2 regions of the Mumia qirimensis genome follow, and region 1 is predicted to be linked to the other one. Evidence: riboswitches for the same ligand, from Rfam matches in the RefSeq annotation. Region 1 holds a riboswitch; the other holds the start of a gene.

Region 1 (3,500 bases):
GTCGGCTCGTCCAGCAGCACCACGGGCGGACGGTGCGCGAGTGCCGCCGCGGTCGCGAGACGCCGCTGCTCGCCGCCCGACAGGCGGTACGGGTTGGCGTCCGAGAGTGCGCCGAGCCCGAGGTGCGCGAGGACGGCGGCCGCGTCGACCGTCACACCCGTACGCGCGCCCGTCGCCGCCGCCTCGTCGAGGACCCGGGACGTGAGGAACCCGTGCTCGGGGTTCTGCGGGACCCAGCCGATCAGGCGGGCGAGGTCGCGCGAGCGCAGCCGGTGGAGCGGGCGGCTGCCGCCGATCCCGGAGACCGCGCCCGTCGTCGGGGCCACGAGGCCGGCCAGGGTCGCCACGAGCGTCGACTTCCCGGCACCGCTCGGGCCCGTGAACGCCGTGACCGCCCCCGGCCACAGCTCGGTGGTCACTCCCCGGAGGGCCGGCGTGACCGTGCTGCCCCGCATCGACGTACGGCGCAGGTCGACGCTGATCGCATCGGTGACGAGGTGCGGCACCTCCCGGGGCGGGACGACGAGCGCCGGCTGCGGTTCCTCGGGGGTCGGCGCGCCGACCCCCGGCATCCACACCCCGCGCGCGGCGAGCTCCGCGGGCTCGGCAGCGAAGGTCGCGGGGTCGGTGTCGCGGACCACGGCGCCCTCGGAGTTCAGGACGACCACGCGGTCGACGTGCGCGAGCCACGGGCCGATCCGGTGCTCGACGACGACCAGAGTGGCACCGGTCCGCTCGACGGCGTCGAGCACGCAGCGGCGTACGGCGTCGGCGTTGGGCGGGTCCAGCATCGACGTCGGTTCGTCCAGGAGCAGCACGTCGGCGTCGCTCGCGAGGACTCCCGCGAGCGCCAGGCGCTGCTGCTCACCGCCGGAGAGGGCAGCAGTCGGATGGTCGACGTCGTAGGGCAGCCGTACCGCCTCGAGCGCCCGCCGGACCCGCCGCCAGATCTCGTCGCGCGCGACGCCTGCGTTCTCGAGCCCGAACGCGACGTCGCGACCGATCCGCTCGGCCACCACCGCGTCGGCCGGGTTCTGCATCAGGAGGCCGATCCTGCCCTCGACGTGCACCTGGCCGAGCTCGTCACCGGAGCCGGCGCTGCCGAGCACCCCGGCCAGCGCTCGGAGCACCGTGGACTTCCCGGCGCCCGACGGTCCCGCGAGGAGCACCCGCTCGCCCGGCTCGATCTGCAGGTCGAGGTCGTGCACGACGGGCTCGCGGCGGCCGAGGGGCCGCCACCCGAACCCCTCGAGGTGCGCCGACCCCCGTCGTACGGCGGTGGCGTCCGCGGTCATGCCGACGAGCGGGCGTCGCGGTCGTGGTACTCGCGACCGGCGCCGAACGCGTCGAGCGCACCCGTCGGCGCGAGCGCACGGACGAGGAACCACCCGCCGACCCCGGCGACGACCGCACCGGAAAGCGCGAAGAAGGCGGCGTAGACCAGCTTCCAGTCGGTGCCCCAGTCGGCCCAGTAGACGTTCCACTCGTACGCGACCGCGCACAGCGCCGACACGGTGCCGGCGAGCGCGGCGGCGACGACGCCCCACCGGCGCCACAGCAGGATCGCGAACACGATCTCGGCGCCGATGCCCTGCACCACCCCGGACAGGATCGACGACATCCCCCACTGGTTGCCGAGCAGGAGCGCGACCATCGCGGCGATCACCTCGGTGCCGAAGGCGGCGCCCGCCTTGCGGACGACGAGCCCGCCGACCACGCCGCCGAGGAGCCAGGGGCCGGAGATCAGCCCGATGCTGGGCGGGAACGCGAAGACGGACGCGGTGCTGACCACCGCGTACAGCTGGTTCCAGCCCCAGAACACGACCCCGATCGCGACGCCGAGCATCGCGACCGTGACCAGGTCGATCGTGCGGTAGTGGACGGACTCGGTCCACGCGCTGCGGAGCGGGCGGGGACGGGTCCTCGGGCGTACGGCATCAGCCATGATGACTCCCTTCGCCGGTGCTAACCGGATCAGGTTCGGAGGGTCTGCGGCTCTTCCGCACTCTCAGCGCTCCGTGCCGTGCGGCACCGTGCGCTCCCCTGTCGTACGGCCGACTCTATCGCGCCTACGTGAGGAGGCTCTCGCGGCCGAACATCGCCGCGATCGCACGAGCCGACGGCTCACCGAGATCGGGGTCGGCGCCCGCCCCGATCAGCACCGAGACGACGAGCTCCTCGCCCTTGAAGATCGCCCCGGCGAGAGGGCTCTGACCGCGGTCGTTGAGCCGGTTGACGTCGGCTCCGGCGTCGACGAGGCGCTGCACGATGTCGGCGTGGCCGTGGTACGCGGCGAGGGTCAGCAAGGAGTTGCCGGTGGCGTCGGTGAGGTTGACCGGCACGCCTGCCTCGACGTGGGAGAGCAGGCTGTCGGCCTGGCCGGCGCGCACCATGTCGAACAGCTGGGCCGCGACCTCGTCTGCCTCGTTGCTGGATCCACCGGTCATGAGGGTGACCTTACCTGCGCGTACCCCGTCGGGACAGGTTCGAGACAGCGCGGGCACCAGCTCGGCTACAACGGTGTCCGTTCCTGAGCGCCGGCCGCGAGCGCCGCCAGCTGCCCCGCGACGAAGTCGCCCAGCTCGCGGTGACCTCGGGCCGTGAGGTGCAGCCCGTCGTCGAGGTAGTCGAGGTCGAGACCGATCGTCGACACGTACGCGGCGTCGTAGCGGCTGGCGAGCGCCGCGAGGACCTCGTCGACCCGACGGGCACCGTCGGTGCGGGCGGGTGCTGACGCGGGACCGACGACCACGACGCGCGGGCCCTCGACCGCACGCATCACCCGGGCGAACCCGGAGCGGAGCGCGGCGACCGGCTGGTCGGCGTCGTTGAGCCCGCCGGCCACGACGACGAGGTCGGCGCCTCCGGCGACGGCGCGGGACGCGCGTCGGGCGAACCACGCACCGGCGCACGGGCTCGCGAGCCGGCTGTAGCCGGAGCCGGAGAAGGCATCGACCGACACGCGTCCGGGGACGCGGGACGTCCAGGCCTCGGTGGGGTCGTCCAGCCCGAGTCCCGCGGACCAGGAGTCGCCGATGACGACGACACGGTCACCCGACCCGAGCACCGGCTCCGAGCGGCGGTCGAGCGCGTCGGCGGCGAACCGCGCGCACCGCGCCGCCTCGCTGCCGCTCGCGTCCGCGCCGACGTCCAGCACGAGCAGGACCGACACCAGCGCGAGGACGAGCGCCGCCACGAACCGCGTACGACGGCGCGCGCCGAGCAGGCGCGGCCGGGCGGTCCAGGACGGGGTCACCCACACATGGTCGCTCTCCGACGCGCCCCGTACGAACGAAATAGGGCAGATCGCCCACTCTGATGCCGACTCGTGACGATCGACGTGACGCAGGTCGCGAGGCGCCCCTCAGACCACGTAGACCTTACGCAGGGTCGCCCGGACCTCCCAGACGGTCCGGTCGCCCGCGTGGAGCCGCACCATCACCCCGGGTCGCAGCGCGATGGTGCTGCCGTCCTCGAAGCGCACCGTCGCATCGCCGGCC
Region 2 (3,500 bases), 1.4 Mb from region 1:
GCCGGGCACCGTGCTCGCGCACGACGTCGAGCAGAGACCCGGGCGCGTCGGCGCCGACACGACGGATCGACACGGTGACGAGGTCGCTCCCGCTCGCGGCGAGGCAACGGCGGAGCACCTCGGGGTTGGGGATCCCTCCCGTCCCGAGGAACATCCGGCTCTCGATCGTGGTCCCGGCGACGACGAGCGGGTCTGGGACGCTCTCGTGCACGAGGTCAGCCTCCTTGGACGGCGGTGACGACGTCGACCTCGGCGCCGTCGCGGATCAGGTGGCCGGCCCACTGCGACCGGGGGACCACCGCGCCGTCGACGGCGACGGCGACGTCGGTCCGCCCGATGGCGAGGGCGTCGACCAGGCCGAGCACGGTGGTCGCACCAGGCAGGTCGTGGGTGGACCCGTTGAGCCGGATCGTCATCGAGTCTCCTGGAGATCGGCGAGACCGGCGCCGGCCGGCCCGGTGAAGCGGCGGGGATCGGTGGTATCCCAGCCGGCAGGCGGCTCGTCCCCGGCGACGAGTGCGGCCACGACGTCAGCGGTCCACGGCGCCAGCAGGATCCCGCCGCGATGGTGCCCGCTCGCGACGAGGAGCCCGTCGACGCCCGTCCACCCGACGAGAGGCACGTGGTCGGGTGCGGCGGGGCGGAGCCCGGCGGTGGCCTCGACGAACGTGGCGTCCCGAAGCTCCGGCACGACCTCGGTCGCGTCGTGGAGCAGGTCGTGGACGGCCTCGGCGGTGACCGCGGTGTCGTACCCACGCTCGACGCTCGTGGCGCCGACGACCACCTCGCCGTCGGCGCGGGGGACGAGGTAGACGGCGCGCCCCCGGACGTCGGCGCGCACGGTCCGCTGCAGCGCCGGGCGGTCGGTGCGGACCCGCAGGATCTCGCCCTTCACCGGGCGGACGGCGGTGCGCAGCCAGCCGGGCACGCCGGCGGTGTCGGCCAGTCCCACGCCGTTGGCGACCACGACGACCTCGTGCCGGCGGTGCCGTCCGGCCCGACGCGTACGGACTCCGGTCGCCGTACCGGTGTCGGTCATGACGTCGGCCGTGTCCTCGACGAAGGCGACTGCTCGCCGCGCGCACGCGGCGAGCAGGGCCGCGACCAGCGTCCGGTTGTTGACGCTGTGGTCCGAGAGCACCTCCGTGACCGAGTGCATCCCCGGGTGGAGTGCGGGCTCGAGCGCTCGCGCCTCGCGACGAGAGAGCAGGCGGTGCGTGATCCCGGCCGAGGCCATCAGCGCGTGGAGGCGGGCCTGCGTGCCGGCATCGTCGTCCGTGGCGGCGACGAGGAGCGTGCCCTCGGAGCGCAGCTCGGGCCCCCACCCGGCATCGGCCTCGAGGTCGTGAGCGGTGGCGGGCCACCGATCGAGGGAGGCCAGCCCGAGGCGGAGCAGGGACTCCTCGCCGAACCACGCCTCGCCCGCAGGGGAGAGCATCCCGGCGGCAGCCCAGGACGCGCCGCGCGCGGGCACGGGGTCGTACACGGTGACGCGGTGGCCACGACGGGCGAGCGTCCACGCGACGGTGAGCCCGATGACTCCGCCGCCGACGACGGCGACGCTGGGGACGGACGAGGGCACCTGCTCCTGCCTTCCTTCGCCGGCATGACCCGGATCAGGTTCGACGGTCGGAGCGGCATCGGCTCCCTCTCAGCCCTTGGCCAGGGCTCCCGTGGGGACGTCCGCACCGTAGGCGTCGGGAGGCGGCGGAGTCAACCGTCGCCGCGACTGCGTGGATCCGAGCAGCACACCGGCGATCACGACCCCGCCGAACACCAGCTCCACCGGGTCGAGCCGCTCGTGCAGGAGGAGGGCGCTGGCGCTCATCCCGACGACCGGGACCAGCATCGAGAACGGCGCGACGGTGCTGGACGGGTAGCGCGTCATCAGGATCGTCCAGAGGCCCGACCCGAGCACCGTGCCGATGACGACGGTGTACGCGATGCCGAGCACCGCGGGCAGCGCCTCGACCGTGAACGACGTGGCGAGGGACTCGCCGATGCGGTCCGGGCCCTCGACGATCAGCGCCACCGCGAGCATCGGAAGCGGCGGCACGACCGACATCCACAGCGTGAGGTGGAGCGGGTTCGAGGGACGCGCCTGCCGGTTGGCGAGGTTGCCGAACGCCCAGCCGAGCGCGCCCAGCAGCGTGAGCACGACGGGGAGGAGCGCCGCGGTCTGCGAGCGGTGCCACGCGACGCCGGCGAGCCCGACGATCGCGACGACGATGCCGAGGACCTGGCGTCCGCTCAGCCGCTCCCGGAGCAGGACGCCGGCGAGCACGACGGTGAACGGTGCCGATGCCTGGAGGACCAGCGACGCGAGACCGGGGGGCATCCCGGCACGCATCCCGGCGTACAGGAAGACGAACTGCGCGATGCCGAAGCCGACGCCGTAGCCGATCAGCCAGCGCAGGCGCACGTCCGGACGAGGGACGAGGAGGATCGTCGGGATCGCCAGCAGGCCGAAGCGCAGCGCGACGCAGAACATCGGCGGGTACTGCTCGAGCGAGGCGTGGATGGCGATGAAGTTCAGCCCCCAGCAGATCGCCACGAGCACGGCGAGCGAGCGGTCGCGGTTGGTCACCGGACCAGCGTGCGGGTGAACCAGGATGAAGCACAAGCGACTATTGCTTCGCTGACGTTGTAGCGTTCCTTCATGGAAACCGCCGGGATGGACGTGGAGAAGCTGGCGATGCTGCGCGAGCTCGCTGAGCGGGGAAGCATCACCGCGGTCGCCGACGCGACGTACCGGACACCCTCCGCCGTCTCGCAGGCGATCAAGGCGCTCGAGCGCGACCTGGGCGCTGTCCTGGTCGTGCGCGAGGGGCGCGGGGTCCGGCTCACCGACGCCGGCGCGCTGCTCGCCGACGGTGCGGTCGAGGTGGCGGAGGCGGTCGCGCGGACCCGGGCCAGGTTCGAGGAGTTCCGCGGCGGCGTGACCGGAGAGGTGACGGTCACGGCATTCCCGAGCGGGGCGGAGATGCTGCTCGCACCGCTGCTGCCCCGCCTCGCCGTCGAGGCTCCGGGGGTCACGCTGCGGCTCAGCGACCTCGATCTCGCCGAGTACGAGCTCGCGGCTGCGACCGCCGACCACGACCTGGTCCTCGGTCACTCCGTGCTCGCGGTGCCCGACCCGGCGACGACCCGCCTGCACGTCACGCCGCTGCTGCGCGAGCCGCTCGACGTCGCGGTTCCCGCGAAGCACCGGCTCGCCGACGCCGGCAGCGTCCGACCCCAGGACCTGGTCGACGAGCCGTGGATCGGCGTCCCGGTCGGACACCCGTTCGACCTGCTGCTGCCGATGCTCGCGGTCGACGGACGCCAGCCGCGGGTCGTCCAGCGGTTCCTCGACAACCACGTGGTCGCCGCGTTCGTCGCGGCCGGTCAGGGAGTCGCCCTGCTGCCCCGTCTGTGGCGGCGAGCTGCCGAGGCCAAGGGCGTACGCCTCCTGCGGCTCGACGGCGTCCGCGCGGGGCGGCACGTGTTTGCCCTCGCTC

The links. A riboswitch is a leader RNA that binds a small molecule or an ion and turns the genes downstream of it on or off. The one in region 1 is predicted to bind thiamine pyrophosphate.
Region 2: it holds a riboswitch for thiamine pyrophosphate, as region 1 does, so the genes downstream of both, thiO (glycine oxidase ThiO) here and AB3M34_RS20240 (ECF transporter S component) in region 1, are expected to answer to the same signal.

What each region holds. Positions count from the first base shown of each region.
Region 1 covers NZ_CP162023.1:4,231,590-4,235,089, forward strand. Annotated here, with positions in the region: gene AB3M34_RS20235 (ABC transporter ATP-binding protein) at 1-1,295, opposite strand, end outside; gene AB3M34_RS20240 (ECF transporter S component) at 1,292-1,945, opposite strand; TPP riboswitch at 1,935-2,055, opposite strand; gene AB3M34_RS20245 (ankyrin repeat domain-containing protein) at 2,070-2,447, opposite strand; gene AB3M34_RS20250 (SGNH/GDSL hydrolase family protein) at 2,513-3,256, opposite strand; gene AB3M34_RS20255 (cupin domain-containing protein) at 3,365-3,500, opposite strand, start outside.
Region 2 covers NZ_CP162023.1:960,558-964,057, forward strand. Annotated here, with positions in the region: gene AB3M34_RS04605 (thiazole synthase) at 1-211, opposite strand, end outside; gene thiS (sulfur carrier protein ThiS) at 216-416, opposite strand; gene thiO (glycine oxidase ThiO) at 413-1,582, opposite strand; TPP riboswitch at 1,576-1,685, opposite strand; gene AB3M34_RS04620 (EamA family transporter) at 1,652-2,587, opposite strand; gene AB3M34_RS04625 (LysR family transcriptional regulator) at 2,660-3,500, shown strand, end outside.